2 linked regions of the Anaerobacillus sp. CMMVII genome follow. The protein of the gene in region 2 interacts with the protein of the main gene of each other region in a pairwise test. Links are inferred from orthologs where the notes say so. Each region holds a gene or a part of one and is shown on either strand. Other genes may lie near its edges.

Evidence for each region. Proteins that work in one complex are often made in the same cells at the same time.
Region 1: the proteins of lysA (region 2) and yycF interact in binary tests that used the Escherichia coli proteins (3 or more experiments, as listed by UniProt). The link is inferred for Anaerobacillus sp. CMMVII from one-to-one orthologs.

What each region holds. Positions count from the first base shown.
Region 1 is NZ_JACEHK010000017.1:21,410-28,600, forward strand. Bases 1,517-4,443 are described here. They hold yycF (response regulator YycF), read left to right. Parts: upstream 1,517-2,592; coding sequence 2,593-3,294; downstream 3,295-4,443. Other genes in these bases: H1D32_RS21650 (M23 family metallopeptidase), read left to right, coding at 1,517-2,435; walK (cell wall metabolism sensor histidine kinase WalK), read left to right, coding at 3,300-4,443. In the rest of the region: more of H1D32_RS21650, read left to right, coding at 1,137-1,516; more of walK, read left to right, coding at 4,444-5,117; H1D32_RS21670 (two-component system regulatory protein YycI), read left to right, coding at 6,462-7,191. UniProt on the Escherichia coli protein: Response regulator member of the two-component regulatory system CpxA/CpxR which responds to envelope stress response by activating expression of downstream genes including cpxP, degP, dsbA and ppiA.
Region 2 is NZ_JACEHK010000010.1:234,580-242,839, forward strand. What follows is about bases 2,743-5,660. They hold lysA (diaminopimelate decarboxylase), read left to right. Parts: upstream 2,743-3,499; coding sequence 3,500-4,822; downstream 4,823-5,660. Other genes in these bases: H1D32_RS14730 (spore germination protein), read left to right, coding at 2,743-2,949; H1D32_RS14740 (peptidylprolyl isomerase), read left to right, coding at 5,140-5,574. Also shown: spoVAD (stage V sporulation protein AD), read left to right, coding at 1-498; spoVAE (stage V sporulation protein AE), read left to right, coding at 537-887; spoVAEA (stage V sporulation protein SpoVABEA), read left to right, coding at 892-1,455; more of H1D32_RS14730, read left to right, coding at 1,456-2,742; H1D32_RS14755 (bifunctional 3,4-dihydroxy-2-butanone-4-phosphate synthase/GTP cyclohydrolase II), read left to right, coding at 8,214-8,260. UniProt on the Escherichia coli protein: Specifically catalyzes the decarboxylation of meso-diaminopimelate (meso-DAP) to L-lysine. Is not active against the DD- or LL-isomers of diaminopimelate.

The sequences.
Region 1 (7,191 bases), on a different replicon or contig from region 2:
TTCATCTCAGTGGCCCGTTGGTCAAGCGGTTAAGACACCGCCCTTTCACGGCGGTAACACGGGTTCGAATCCCGTACGGGTCACCATTTTATATCTTGTGTTGTAAAAAACATGGAAATGGGATATAATAATATTTGTCGGATTGAGCAAGGACAGAATTAAATAATTTTTATTATCGCGGGGTGGAGCAGTCTGGCAGCTCGTCGGGCTCATAACCCGAAGGTCGCAGGTTCAAATCCTGCCCCCGCAACCAATTCGTAAACATCTTGAATAATCATCGTTGTAGAATTTGCGACGAGGAGCTAATGCACCGCAGGAGCACAGTACCAGGTACTTTAATAAAAACTCTTTACTGGCATTGCATTAAATCAAGATATCTACTATTGATGGACCCGTGGTGTAGCGGTTAACATGCCTGCCTGTCACGCAGGAGATCGCCGGTTCGATCCCGGTCGGGTCCGCCATTTTGTTAATTAGTAATTAGTAATTATTTATATATTGGCTCGGTAGCTCAGTCGGTAGAGCAGAGGACTGAAAATCCTCGTGTCGGCGGTTCGATTCCGTCCCGAGCCACCACTATAATCAAGGCATGCCGGCCTAGCTCAATTGGTAGAGCAACTGACTTGTAATCAGTAGGTTGGGGGTTCAAGTCCTCTGGCCGGCACTCTTATATAAAGATTAAAGTCTATCAGTTACTGATAGACTTTTATTTTTTGCCCTGCTTCTAGGACTATCGATACTTAAATTGGAAGAAATATTCCAGTAATGATACAATTATATTACGTTTTCTTTATTTTTCTGACAAATTAATTGGTATTGTGATAAAATACAAAGGATTATAGTATCTCTATTTTTTAGTAGTTTAGTAGGGTATTTGAATAGAGAGTAGTAAGTATATAGTAGTGTAGGAGGAGAACCATGGAAGATTACAAACGCCGGTTAGATCAACTACAAGAAAAACTTAAAGGTATAACAAAAGGTAGTTTAAACACAATAAAACAATTATCAAAAAAATATAAAAAGCAATAGGAACAAGTTTATGTATAGCTGCTTTATTAACAACAAGCGTACATACAGATACAGTAAAAGCTGAGGATCCTACAAAACTAAAGGTTAAAACGATTTATCATGTATATATGGATAATCACCGGGTAGGTTCGGTCGATGAAAAAAGTCAAGTTGACCGTATAATTAATTCGAAAATTAACGAATATGCTGATGCTTATTCCGACGTAGAACTGGTTATTGGTGAAGAGCTTAAGTTTATTCCAGAAGTGGTGTTTACTTCAAGAGCCAATACTAGTGAAACTCTTAAAAAGTTAGAAAATAGTTTAACAGTTAAAGCAGAAGCCCTTGCTTTAATGGTTGATGGAAATGAAGTAGGGTATGTTCGTTCCGAAGAAGAATACAACACTGTTGTGCAGGAATTAATGCTGCAGTATGTCTCTGAAAAGGACTTGGCTACTATACTAAAGGCAAAAGAGGAAGGCACAACAGTCAAACAGCCTGCTGTTGGAGAAAGTGTTACTTTAGACGTTACATTGTCAAAGGATATTGAGGCTGAAAAAGCAACAGTTCATCTTCGTGATATATTATCAGTGAAAGATGCAATTAAGCAGCTCAATTTAGGCACGTTAGAAGATGATCTTTATGAAGTTCAACCAGGTGATGTATTAGGAACAATTGCCGAGGCACATGATCTTGCTATTTCGGAAATATTAGCACTTAATCCTAACATTACAGAAAATACGCTACTGCAAATTGGTGATGAATTAAACGTTACAGTGTATAAGCCGATTGTTAAAGTTATTGTACAAGAAGCTTTGACTGATAAAGAAGAAATTCCATTCCAAACAGAAACAAAAGAAGATGCAAATATGTGGCGTGGTGATACGAAAGTTCAACAAGCTGGACATGCAGGTGAAAGAGTTGTTAGCTATAATATTACCCGGGAAAACGGGCGAACACTTAAGAGAGAAATTGTAAGTGAAAAAGTAACCAAAGAGCCACAAAATCGGATTATACTAAAAGGAACAAAGGTTACTCCTTCTAGAGGTTCTGGACAGCTTGGCTGGCCTGCTGTTGGTGGGTATATTTCAAGTTATCAGGGTATGCGTTGGGGAAGATTCCACAGAGGAATTGATATTGCAAGACCGTCAAATCGTAATATTTTAGCTGCCGATAATGGTACAGTATCTTTTGCTGGCTGGGATGGTGGCGGTTATGGTAATAAAATTATTATTAATCATAATAATGGAATGACAACTTTGTACGCACACTTAGCTTCAATTGATGTAAGAGTTGGACAAACGGTAGCAAAAGGGCAAAAAATAGGTGTAATGGGATCAACAGGTAATTCGACTGGAGTTCATTTACACTTTGAGGTTACTCAGAATGGGAATTTAAAAAACCCAATGGAGTTTTTAAATAGATAACGATCCTAGAAGGTCTGACTACTAGCAAAGGTATTGGTAGATTTATCAATTCGGTTGCTAATAAAGTCAGGCCTTTTATTTGGGAAAAAGAGAGTCATAGTATGATAAAATAGACTAAGAAATGTAAGTTAGGACTAAGTCAGGAGTTGAGAATGGTATGGAAAAGAAAATATTAGTTGTTGATGATGAACAGCCGATTGCAGACATTTTAAAGTTCAGCTTAGAAAAAGAGGGATTTACTGTTGAATGTGCTTACGATGGTGAAGAAGCGATTAGAAAAGTAGTTCAGATTGTTCCTGACTTAATTTTATTAGATATTATGCTTCCACTAAAAGATGGAATGGAAGTATGCCGTGAAGTTAGAAAGAAATTTGATATGCCAATCATTATGTTGACAGCAAAAGATTCTGAGATTGATAAAGTTTTGGGTCTAGAATTAGGTGCTGATGATTACGTAACGAAACCGTTTAGTACGAGAGAGCTATTAGCTAGAGTTAAGGCTAACTTAAGACGACACCAGCAAAAAGCCGACGAAGTGACTTCGGATAAGAAGGAGCTCTATATTGGCTCGCTTGTTATTCAACCTGATGCTTATTTGGTGACAAAACGTGGAGAAGCTATCGAACTGACTCATCGTGAATTTGAGCTAATTTATTATTTAGCAAAACATATGGGACAAGTGATGACAAGAGAACACCTTCTACAAGCCGTTTGGGGTTATGACTATTTTGGGGATGTCCGAACGGTCGATGTTACTGTCCGCAGGCTAAGAGAAAAAGTTGAAGATAATCCTAGTCATCCAAATTGGATTATCACAAGAAGAGGAGTAGGCTATTATCTAAAGAATTATGAGGAGTAATTATTATGGATAAAGTCGGTTTTTTTAAATCAATACACGTGAAAATTGTCATTATTTATGTGTTATTGATTTTAATTGCAATGCAAGTAATTGGTGTTTATTTCACCAAGCAGCTTGAAGATCAACTCGTAGACAATTTTTTTGAAATGTTAGATGAAAGGGCCAACCTTTTAGCTTATAACGTTGAACAAGAAATGAAAAAAAACCGTGATGAAACGACGCCAACACTACGGTCCGATATTGATATTTTGCTTCGTGAATTCTTTTCAATTGATAATGCTGAAGTTCAGGTTGTTGATAAAAATAAGGTTGTTTTGAGTGTTTCAAATTTCCAAAAACGACATGTTATCGGACAAAGGACAACGGAGGTTCGTGTTAAACGTGCCTTACTTGGCACTGATGATGAAGATATCCTTCGTGATCAAGCGACAGGGCATCGGATGAGAGTTTTGGCTGTACCTGTAAAATCAAATAATGAAACAATCGGAGCCATTTATATTGAAGCTTCAATGGAAGAGATTTATGAGCAAATGAGACAGATAAATCAAATCTTAATGACAGGTACAATTATTGCCCTATTGATCACTGCTGCTTTGGGGATCCTTCTTGCACGAACGCTAACAAGACCAATTCTTGATATGCGTAGGCAAGCACAGGTTTTGGGAAAAGGTGATTTTACAAGAAAAGTACATGTTTATGGTAAAGACGAAATTGGCCAGTTAGCGATTACGTTTAATGAACTTACAAATAAATTAAAAGATGCCAATGCTACAACTGAGGCAGAAAAACGAAAGCTAACTTCAGTTCTGTCACATATGACTGACGGGGTAATTGCTACTGATAAAGAAGGAAATATTATTTTAATTAATAAGCAAGCGGAGCTACTTCTCGCTGTTTCTCAAGAACAAATTTTGGGAACAGCGATTGTTGAATTACTACGTTTATCGGAATCCTTTACATTAGCTGATTTAATAAGTCATGCAGAGCCGTTGCTTTTAGACTTTGGTAATATCGAAAAAGAATATTTATTAGAAGCAAGTTTTTCGGTGATCCAAAAGGAGGAAGGCGATTTTAACGGGCTAATCACTGTCCTCCATGATGTTACTGAGCAAGAAAAAATTGAAACAGAGCGACGTGAATTTGTTGCTAATGTATCGCATGAGCTCAGAACGCCTCTTACTTCAATGAAAAGCTATCTCGAAGCTTTAGAGGATGGTGCACTTCATGATCCAGCAATTGCACCGCGATTTTTGAATGTTGCTCAAACGGAAACAGAACGAATGATTCGGCTTGTGAACGATTTACTACAACTATCAAAAATGGATAGTAAAGATTATCGCTTAAATTTTGAAACTACTGATGTAACAAGGTTGTTAAATAGTATTATTGATCGCTATGAGCTTGTATCTGATCGAGAGAAAATTACGTTTCAAAGAAATAATTCTGATCAAACAATATTCGCAATGGTCGATCGGGACAAATTAACTCAAGTTATTGATAATATTTTATCGAATGCTGTGAAATATTCACCTGAGGGTGGGAAAATTTCTATTACACTTGAAGAAAGTGAAAGGTACTTTACGATTAGTGTTAGTGACGAAGGCGTTGGAATCCCGAAGGAAAGTTTACCACAAGTGTTTGACCGCTTTTACCGTGTTGATAAGGCACGTTCACGAAAACTAGGGGGCACAGGGCTAGGTTTAGCAATCGCTAAGCAAATTGTTCTAGCACATGAAGGATATATTTCGGTTGATAGTGAGTGGAATATTGGCACAACAATCTCTTTTACATTACCTTATTCTGTAGAGAAGGTGGTGGGTTAAAATGATTGAGCGCATTAAGACAGGTACGCTTTGGTTATTAATTTTACTAAGTATATTTTTAACAATACAAATTTGGACCTTTCAGCCTAACTATGCCATTTTGAAGAGCACAGAGTATATTGATAATACTCAAATTGGTGAAGAAAAGAAATTGCAGCAGGTTATTAGGCCGAAACAGGTGGTTGTGCATCATGAAGGTGGTCATTACTTTTCACCGTTAGATAGTTTTGACTTTATTGATCATTTCTTTGAAGAATACTCTGGTGCGGTTTTAGAGCAATTTATACTTTTACCAAACATTCAAACGTTTAGCCGCCATGAATCGGGTTCAAAAATAGAATTTATTTTTCCAACAAGTATTCCTGCTGAAGCGATAAAAGAGATTTTTCAAATTAGTGGTAACCAGGTTTTTATTGATAGTGTTGATCGGATTGTTTTGTTTTTAACAAGTGAGCAAGGGAAAGAGCAAATAGATGTGAAATTAATTTCTAATGATGCTCAAATGGTTGTTCAGGCTCAAACAAATATATCAGTTAGTAAGTTTAAAGAGGATATCCAGGTAGAGTCTAACGATGCTTATTATAAAGTATTTCCTTATGATGTTAAGCTCTTTGGTAATGGTTTCAAGAAGACGGTATATTTACCACTAGAGTCTCATTACGTGAATAGTGTAACTTATTTAGCAAAGCCAATTCCAACTGAGCACTTTAAACAAGTTCTTTTTAGTGATCCGAATTTCGTCAAACAGTACTTACAGTCAAATGGCGAAGAATCCTTCACTGATGGGAATCGGATGGTCAATATTTTACAAGGTGGAAATGTATTACGTTACATTAATCCTACTATTGGTGATTTAATTGAGCGCGGAAATAAGCATATCTTATATAGTGCTCTTGACTTTTTAAATGCTCATGGAGGCTTCACAAATTCATTTTATTATGATTCTACCAAGTCGTTCGGATCTACCGAGGAGGTTATTTTCGACTCTTAGTTGACGGTGTTCCCGTTTATCGTTCTAGTCTATTTGAGGTAACGAATCATCTATATGAAATTTCGTTACAACGTGGGAGTGGTAATCAAATTGAACAGTACATTCGGCCGTTATTTTTCTTGGAGAATGAACCAATCAATATTACAAAATCTACAAAGTTACCATCAGGTAGTGAATTGATTGAAGCACTTCAGAATATTGAGGGTTTTCAGTCACATTTCCTAACAGACATTAACTATGGATTTATGATGATTAAACGCCAGTCATTTGTGATTTTTGAACCAAGGTGGTTTATCAATATAATGGTGAGTGGGAAGCAGTTCAGATTGTTGATGATAGTGAGGGGATAACAAATGGATTGGAGTAGAGCAAAAACAATTTTTATCATTACTTTTTTGCTTCTTAATATTTTCCTTGGCTATCAACTAAATGAAAAAAAAACTGCTAGTAATCTTAATTTTGTAGCAGAAGCTACGTTACAGGAACGACTATCGGAAATGAATATTACCATTGCTGCTGAGTTGCATGAGGAGCAACTAACTGGCACCTATATTAGTGGTTCAAGTGAACTGCCACTAGATACTCTGATTACTAGTAAACTAGCCAATCAGGAAGTCATAAAAGTGACGGACGAAGTAGTTACAGTTAGCTTAGAGAAACCATTTCAATTATTTCAAGGTGATATAAGTGTTCAAGTTCAAGTGAAGGAATTTGTCAGTGAACATATTATCAATGGACAAGAATATCGCTATAGTCATTACAATGAAGAAATGAAGCAAGTTTATTTTTTCCAGACGTATGAAGGCAAAAAGGTCGATAATTATGAAAGCGGACGATTTCCTTTAATGTTACAGCTAAATGAAGACTTGCAAATCACAACTTATGAGCAAAACTATTTAACCATCCAGCCTATTCATCCACAGGGAAAAGAACAAGAAGTGATTTCAAGTATTAAAGCGATTGAGAAGCTTTTTAATGAGCAGCTAGTTCCACCAGATAGTAATATAACAAAGGTTGAGCTAAGTTATTTTAGTTTTTTCAAGCCACATGGTGAAGTCCAAGTGTTTGCACCAATGTGGAATA
Region 2 (8,260 bases):
GCATATTTAAGTAGAAAAAAATCCAAGATAAGGATAGAAACTGCAACAGTAGGAAAGGTTATTGATCTTGGGATTACAAGTCCTTTTAATATGGGTGCAGCAATGGCTCCAGCAGCTGCCGACACAATTAAAACCCATTTAAATGACCTTAAACGAAGTCCAAGCGATTATGATGCCATCGTAACCGGTGATTTATCTAGAATTGGAACACCGATATTAAAAAGTTTATTGTCAGAACAAGGGATTGATATTGCTAAGGTCCATCAAGATTGTGGAGTATTGATTTTTAGCACCGATCAACATGTTTTTTCAGGTGGTAGTGGTTGTGCTTGTTCTGCCGTCGTGACCTTTAATCATCTATTTGGTGAAATGAAACGAGGGGCGCTACGGAGGATATTAGTTGTGGCCACTGGGGCATTATTAAATCCCTTAATGATCCAACAAAATGAATCAATACCTTGCATAGCTCATGGTGTTTCCTTTGAGTGCGTTGAGTAAGAATTATTCGAGTAAGTATTTTTTAGGGGGTGAGCGTGGTGGAATATGTTGTCGCTTTTACTGTTGGTGGGTTTATTTGTGTCATTGGACAGTTAATGTTGGATTTCCTTAAATTTTCTCCCGCTCATGTCATGAGTTCTTTAGTAGTAATTGGAGCTCTCTTAGATGGGTTTCATCTTTATGATCGGCTTATTGATTTTGCAGGGGCTGGAGCGATCGTTCCGATCACGAGTTTTGGACATTCACTTGTTCATGGAGCGATGATTGAAGCACAAAGATCAGGCTTTTTAGGTATAGGTATGGGGATTTTTGAAGTAACTTCTGCGGGAATATCATCAGCAATATTATTTGGATTTTTAGTAGCGATATTTTTTAAACCGAAAGGATGAAACCATGGAATACAAAAAAAGGGTTATTCTAATTACCGATGGTGATGAATCCGCGAGAAAAGCAGTAGAATTAGTTGCCAAAGAGATCGGTGGAAGGTGTATCAGTAGTTCGGGTGGCAACCCAAGCCGTTTGACTGGAAATGAGCTAGTTAAACTCATAAAAAAGGCTCCCTGTGATCCTGTTTTAGTCATGTTTGATGATTGTGGATATACAGAAGAAGGACCGGGGGAGGAAGCGATGCGGGTTGTCGCAACCGATCCGGATTTAGAGGTTATCGGTGCCATTGCAGTAGCCTCAAAAACACATGATAGTGAATGGACAAAAGTTAATGTAAGTATTGATCGTAATGGAAATTTAACTGAGTATGGAGTCGACAAATATGGTCTTCCTGATATAGAACTCGGCAGAATAAATGGTGATACTGTCTATAATTTAGATGAGCTTGACATCCCATTTATCGTGGGAATTGGGGATATTGGCAAAATGGCAGGGAAAGATGAAGTAGAGAAGGGGGCTCCAGTGACGAGAAAAGCGGTTGAATTGATATTGGAAAGGAGCGAAAAATAGATGAGTAATGAAATACTTGAAGAAGCAAGTGTGGACAAACAGAAAGTTTCCAGTCGAATGATTGAAAATGAAAGATATCTAAAAGAAAAATTAGGAATTGGAATTACTTTCGATATTGGTGTGAGGAAACTTTCAGTACTTGAAAAGGAATTACAGATTTACTTCCTCAATGGTCTCTGTGATAGTCAATTTATTATTGAATTATTAAAAGAGCTTATGTTTTTGGATGCAACTGAAAAACAAAAACAGCGCGTTAAAGAACAAATTGAAAATCGCCTAACTCATGTTCAAGTTGAACGCGTTAAAACGTTAGATGAAGCAACTGATCAGTTATTAGCAGGTCTTATTATTATTCTTATTGAAGATGAAACAGAAGCTATCCTTGTTGATGTTCGTAGTTATCCAGGCAGAGGGCCAGATGAGCCAGATACAGAGAGGGTGGTTAGAGGTGCACGGGATGGCTTTACAGAAAATCTAATTGTAAATACAGCTTTAACAAGAAGAAGAATTAAAGATGAGAGACTGAGACATGAAATTGTACAAGTCGGTGAACGTTCAAAAACTGACATATGTATTGCTTACATAAAGGATGTAGCTGACCCGGCATTTATTGAGAATGTAAAGAAAGAGCTTGATGGAATAAAAATTGATGGAATTTCTATGGCTGATAAAGTTGTCGAAGAATTTATTGTTAAACAAGGCATAAATCCCTTCCCGTTAGTTCGATACACGGAACGTCCTGATGTTACGGCAACCCATTTACTAGAAGGGCATGTCGTGATTTATGTAGATACTTCGCCAAGTGTTATCATCTTGCCTACAACATTTTTTCACCATGTACAACATGCGGAAGAGTTTAGACAAGCTCCGATTGTAGGGACTTTCCTACGCTGGGTCCGTTTTTCAGGGATGATTTTTGCTTTACTTATATTACCGTTGTGGCTGTTAATGGTAATGGAGCCAAGCTTGCTCCCTGCAGCTTTAGACTTTATCGGACCAAATGAGACGACCAATGTTCCTGTTTTTGCCCAAATAGTCATAGCTGAAATAGGGATTGAGTTGTTGAGGATGGCAGCCATCCATACGCCTTCACCGTTGGCGACTGCTCTCGGGTTAGTTGCAGCGTTGCTTATCGGGGAAATCGCGATTAATGTTGGTTTATTTATTCCAGAGGTTATTCTTTATGTAGCGCTCGGGGCAATTGGAACATTTGCAACACCTAGTTATGAATTAGGTATAGCATTAAAGCTTTCTCGCTTAGTATTATTATTGGCCGTATTTATCTTTAAAGTTCCAGGCTTTATCATCGGTTTCACAGTATTCTTTATATTCCTTACTAGCATAAGGCCGATGAATACACCCTACTTATGGCCGTTTATCCCGTTTTATCCGAGAGCGTTTGCGGATATTCTGTTTAGACTTTCAGTTCCATTAAAGAAGAAAAGACCAAAAATTGTTAATCCACAAAACTCAACAAAACAATCAACTAACTAACGTATTGCGATATTATCATTTTTATGATAAAGTTTTACGTAATCATTTGAAAGAGTTTCATAATAGATGTTGGAATTATGAAAATTCTTTAAAGGTAAGATAAATTAATAAAACCCCTCATTGATTAATGGGGTAGAGGCGCAAAGCGAATGAGTAAACTGTGGAGCTTGGGAAGCATTGAAGCAGCTTGAAAGGTCAATTTGCCGAAGTGGAGAATTGAGCCCTATCAATCTTTGCTGGGTCGTTATTGAATAAATAACGGACTGTCACTGTTCGCAGTGGAGGACTACTTTTTACTTGAGGTTACGAAAAAGCTATTAAGGCGGAAAATGTAACTTACATTTCCGCCTTTTTTATATCCTATATTCTAAATTTTAGGCTGTTTTCGTAAACTTTGTTGCTTTTAGGTCGTACCAAGCATTCGCTTGGTTGCGACCTAAAAGCTAATAGAAACAATCTATTAGGAAAGAGCGAAATTTTAAGAATGAATTTTAAGTAAACTTATTATTTTCTGTACTTAAATTCACACAAACGAGAGGAGATCATGTGAATGTACAAACACGGTACGAGCAGAGTTAATGACATAGGTCATTTAGAAATTGGTGGAGTTGATACTGTCAGTTTAAAGGAACAGTTTGGCACACCATTATATGTTTATGATGTCGCTTTAATTAGAGAAAGGGCGAATGAGTTTGTAAATGCTTTTCAAAAACGTGGAATTAAGGCTCAGGTAGCCTATGCTAGTAAAGCATTTAGTTGTGTAGCGATGGTTCAACTTGCAAAACAACTGAATTTAAGTTTAGATGTTGTTTCTGGTGGTGAATTGCACACAGCGCTAGTAGCTGGATTTCCTGCAGAAAAAATTCATTTTCATGGAAATAATAAAAGTTCTATGGAAATCGACATGGCAGTTGAAGCAGGCATCGGTTGTTTTGTTGTAGATAACTTTTTAGAGATTGAGCTAATTAGAGAAACGGCCCAAAGATACGGGAAAAAGGTTTCAGTTCTGTTACGGATTACACCTGGGGTAGAGGCCCACACTCATGAATATATTTCTACAGGTCAGGAAGATTCTAAATTTGGTTTTGATTTAATCAGTCGTCAAGCCCAAGAAGCGATAGTAAAAGTTCGAGATGCAAAAGAAATTGAAATGTTAGGTTTTCATTGTCATATTGGTTCACAGATTTTTGAAACAACCGGTTTTATTATGGCTGTAGAAAAAGTGTTTGCTTATCTAGCAGAGTGGAAAACCCAATTAGACTATGTTCCACAAGTTTTAAATCTTGGTGGTGGATTTGGGATTCGTTATGTCGAAGGAGATACACCACTTCCAGTTTCTCACTATGTTGATGCGACGATAAATGCGGTTGAAACCGAGTCAAGAAAACTTGGAATTGACATTCCAGAGATTTGGATTGAGCCAGGACGTTCTCTTGTTGGAGATGCTGGAACAACATTATATACAGTTGGATCTGAAAAAGAGGTTCCAGAAGTGCGTCATTATTTGTCAGTTGACGGAGGAATGACAGATAACTTGCGCCCTGCTCTTTATCAGGCAAAATATGAAGCAATGATTGCTAATCGGAGTAATGAAGCTAATCAGGAAATCTATTCTATTGCCGGGAAATGTTGTGAAAGTGGAGATATGCTGATTTGGGATATTGCATTACCTTTTGCTAGACATGGTGATGTATTAGCGGTATCTTGTACTGGGGCATATGGATATTCGATGTCTAACAACTACAATCGAATACCTCGACCAGCAGTAGTTTTCGTTGAAAACAGCGAAACAACATTGGTAGTAAAAAGGGAAACTTATAAAGATATAGTTCAGCTTGATTTACAGCTCAACGGAACTTCATTAGAAAACTAAGAAAAGCGCCTGAAGCTAGACATCAAGTACTAACAACGTTTATAATTTCTTAACTTATAATAAATAGGCTAGCTCAAGTTCAGCTTTTGGACAATATGGTGCTTGGTGTTTCAGTGCTTTATATTGTCTTGGAGGTCAAATCTTCGAGCAGCCTTTTCTATTATTGAGAAAGAATTAAACATGGTTAAGCCTAGTTGCATCTATAAGTTTGCTACCTTGACTAGTAAGAAACATAATGACAATGTTTGTGTTTTCTTGTTAAAGTGTAGTAAAATGACTTGAGTAAATATGTAATATATTTTGAGGAGGATACATACGTGAAAAAAGGTAGTATTGCTTTTGAAAATGGTGAAAAAATTGTAGTTGAGTTCTTCCCAGAGGAAGCACCAGGTACTGTAGAGAACTTTGAAAAGTTAGCTAACGAAGGTTATTATAATGGATTAACTTTTCACCGTGTAATTCCAGGATTTGTAGCTCAAGGTGGATGTCCAATTGGTAATGGTACAGGTGGTCCAGGTTACACAATTAAATGTGAAACAGAAGGGAACCCACATAAACATGGTCGTGGATACCTTTCAATGGCTCATGCTGGTCGTAATACTGGCGGAAGTCAATTCTTTATCCTTTTTGAACCACAGCCTCATTTAGATGGAGTGCATACTGTATTCGGTCGCGTAATCGAAGGCATGGATGTAGTTGATCGTATTCGCCAAAATGATGTAATGAGTGAAGTAAAGGTCTGGGAAGAATAATTTATCTTTAACAAGAACTTACATGAGATTCCCTCTTGTAAGTTCTTTTCTATTATAGGCCTGATTACTCATAGGTTGCTTTAAAATAGCTAGAAGAACAAGATATATCAAGGTCTCAGGAATTAATACTAGACAACTTTAGTTCCTTTTGTGATATAATAAACAAAACAAACGAATAAGTAATATCCTTCGGGGCAGGGTGAAATTCCCAACCGGCGGTGATGAAGCAAAGCTTCTAAGCCCGTGACCCGCTTTATGTAACGTAAGGCGGTGGATTTGGTGAGAAACCAAAGCCGACAGTATAGTCTGGATGGGAGAAGGATTAATTGATAAACAATGGGTGAAATCTATATTTTTTAGATGTTAGGGTTTCGGACTTTACTTACCGGACTTAACGTTCAAAAAAATGACCGATGACCTGTTTATTTAATTATGCATTTTACCCCAGAAAGGATACCTTTATCTTTTTTGGGGTTTTATTTTTGTTTTTTATAGATAGCACACCAATATGGGAAATTATATGAAGGACTATACACTTTATTTTAAAAGGATTGAGCGTAAATGAATGACCTAGCCTACATGAGACTTGCTTTACAATTAGCTAAAGGAACTATGGGGCAAACATCACCGAATCCAAATGTCGGATCAATTGTTGTAAATAATGGGGAAATCGTTGGTATGGGTGCACATTTAAAAGCCGGTACAGAACATGCTGAAGTACATGCCCTAAAAATGGCGGGCGATAAAGCTAAGGGTGGGACAATTTATGTTACTCTAGAGCCTTGTAGTCACCATGGTAGGACTCCTCCTTGTGCCGATTTAATTATTGAAAAAGGGTTAAAGAGAGTTGTGATTGCTTGTCTTGATCAAAACCCATTGGTTGCAGGTAAAGGTGTTGAAAAGCTTAGAAATGCTAATATAGAAGTAGAGATTGGTGTCTTAGAAGAAGAGGCGCTAGAATTAAACAAAGTATTTTTTTATTACATTAAAACAAAACAACCCTATGTCACATTGAAAACAGCAACTACACTTGATGGGAAAATTGCTACATCTACTGGTGAAAGTAAGTGGATTACAGGTGAGATCGCTAGAGAAGATGTGCATCAGCTTCGCCATGAGCACGATGCAATTCTAGTTGGAGTAGGTACTGTTTTAGCCGATGATCCTTCCTTAACGACTAGAAGGAAAGAAGGTGGGAAAAATCCGGTTAGGATTATCTTAGACCATCATCTACGTACACCTATTCAATCAAAGCTAGTGACAGATAGAAAGGCTCCAACATGGATTATTACCGGAAAAGATGCTCCCAAAACTAAGCAAATGGAATTAAGTAATTTAGGAGTGAAAATAATTCGGATGGATCAAAGTGACATTATTATCACCGAACTACTCTTGGTTTTGGGAAAAGAAGGGATAACCTCTTTGCTTGTTGAGGGTGGTAGTATGGTAAATGATAGCTTTCTTCGGGCACGTTGTATAAATGAAGTTATAACATATATTGCGCCAAAACTTATTGGTGGGAAAGAAGCACCTACCTCGTTTTCAGGGATTGGCTTTCCGCAATTAGGTAATGCTTATCAGCTCTCAATAAAAGAAGTAAAGCAATTAGGTGATGATTTGAAAATTGTTTCTGTTCCAAAGGGGAATAATATGTTTACTGGAATAATTGAAGAAGTAGGAACAATTGAGCAAATAAAACAATCAGGGGATGCGATTGTCATGACGATCGCATCAAAGAAATTATTAATTGATGCTCATTTGGGAGATAGCATCGCAGTAAATGGTGTTTGTTTAACAGTTACTTCGTTTGATAAAGAGCGCTTTACGGTTGATTTAATGCCTGAAACCGTCAGAAACACTAGCCTTAGGCAGCTTTCGAGAGGATCCAAGGTGAACCTTGAAAGAGCAATGGCTGCTGGTGGACGTTTTGGCGGACATTTTGTATCAGGACATGTTGATGGAGTTGGTGAAATTTTCAAAAAACATCGCCAAGATAATGCTATATATTATGAAATTAAAATTCCTAAAAACATTAGGAAATATATCATCATGAAAGGTTCAGTTGCTGTTGATGGAACAAGCTTAACTGTTTTCGGCGTTACTGAAGATACTTTTACAATTTCAATCATTCCTCATACTCTTTCTGAGACTATTCTTGGGCTGAAAGGTCCTAGTGATGTAGTGAATATTGAATGTGATATGATAGGGAAATATATTGAGCAGTTTATCGAACAAAGACAAGGTAGAAGCAATTCGTCTCTTTCAGCAAGTTTTTTAGAAGAGCATGGCTTTAAATAAGTTTTTATAGATTTGGTTATAAGCAATACTTATATAGAAGAGGGATACTTAATTATTTTTCTTTTTTAAAAGATAAGAATGTATAAAATTTCAACGTAATAACTGTCTAGCTCCACCGCCCAGCCCCTCGAGGTCAAATAACCTTCGAGAATAAAAGTGAAAGAGCACACTTTTTTTCTCGAAGAACATTTGCTAGTCGGGGCTTAACAGGGCGCTTGCGCTTTTCTTATATGAACACTTTAATCGACTATAGCTGATGTAACCAATACCATGCGAAAACAGCTTATTTCAAAGAAAAATAATGATATTTGAGGGGAACAGTAAACAGAGGAGGGAATGTAATGTTTGATCCAATTGAAGAAGCGATTTATGAGTTAATGCAAGGAAA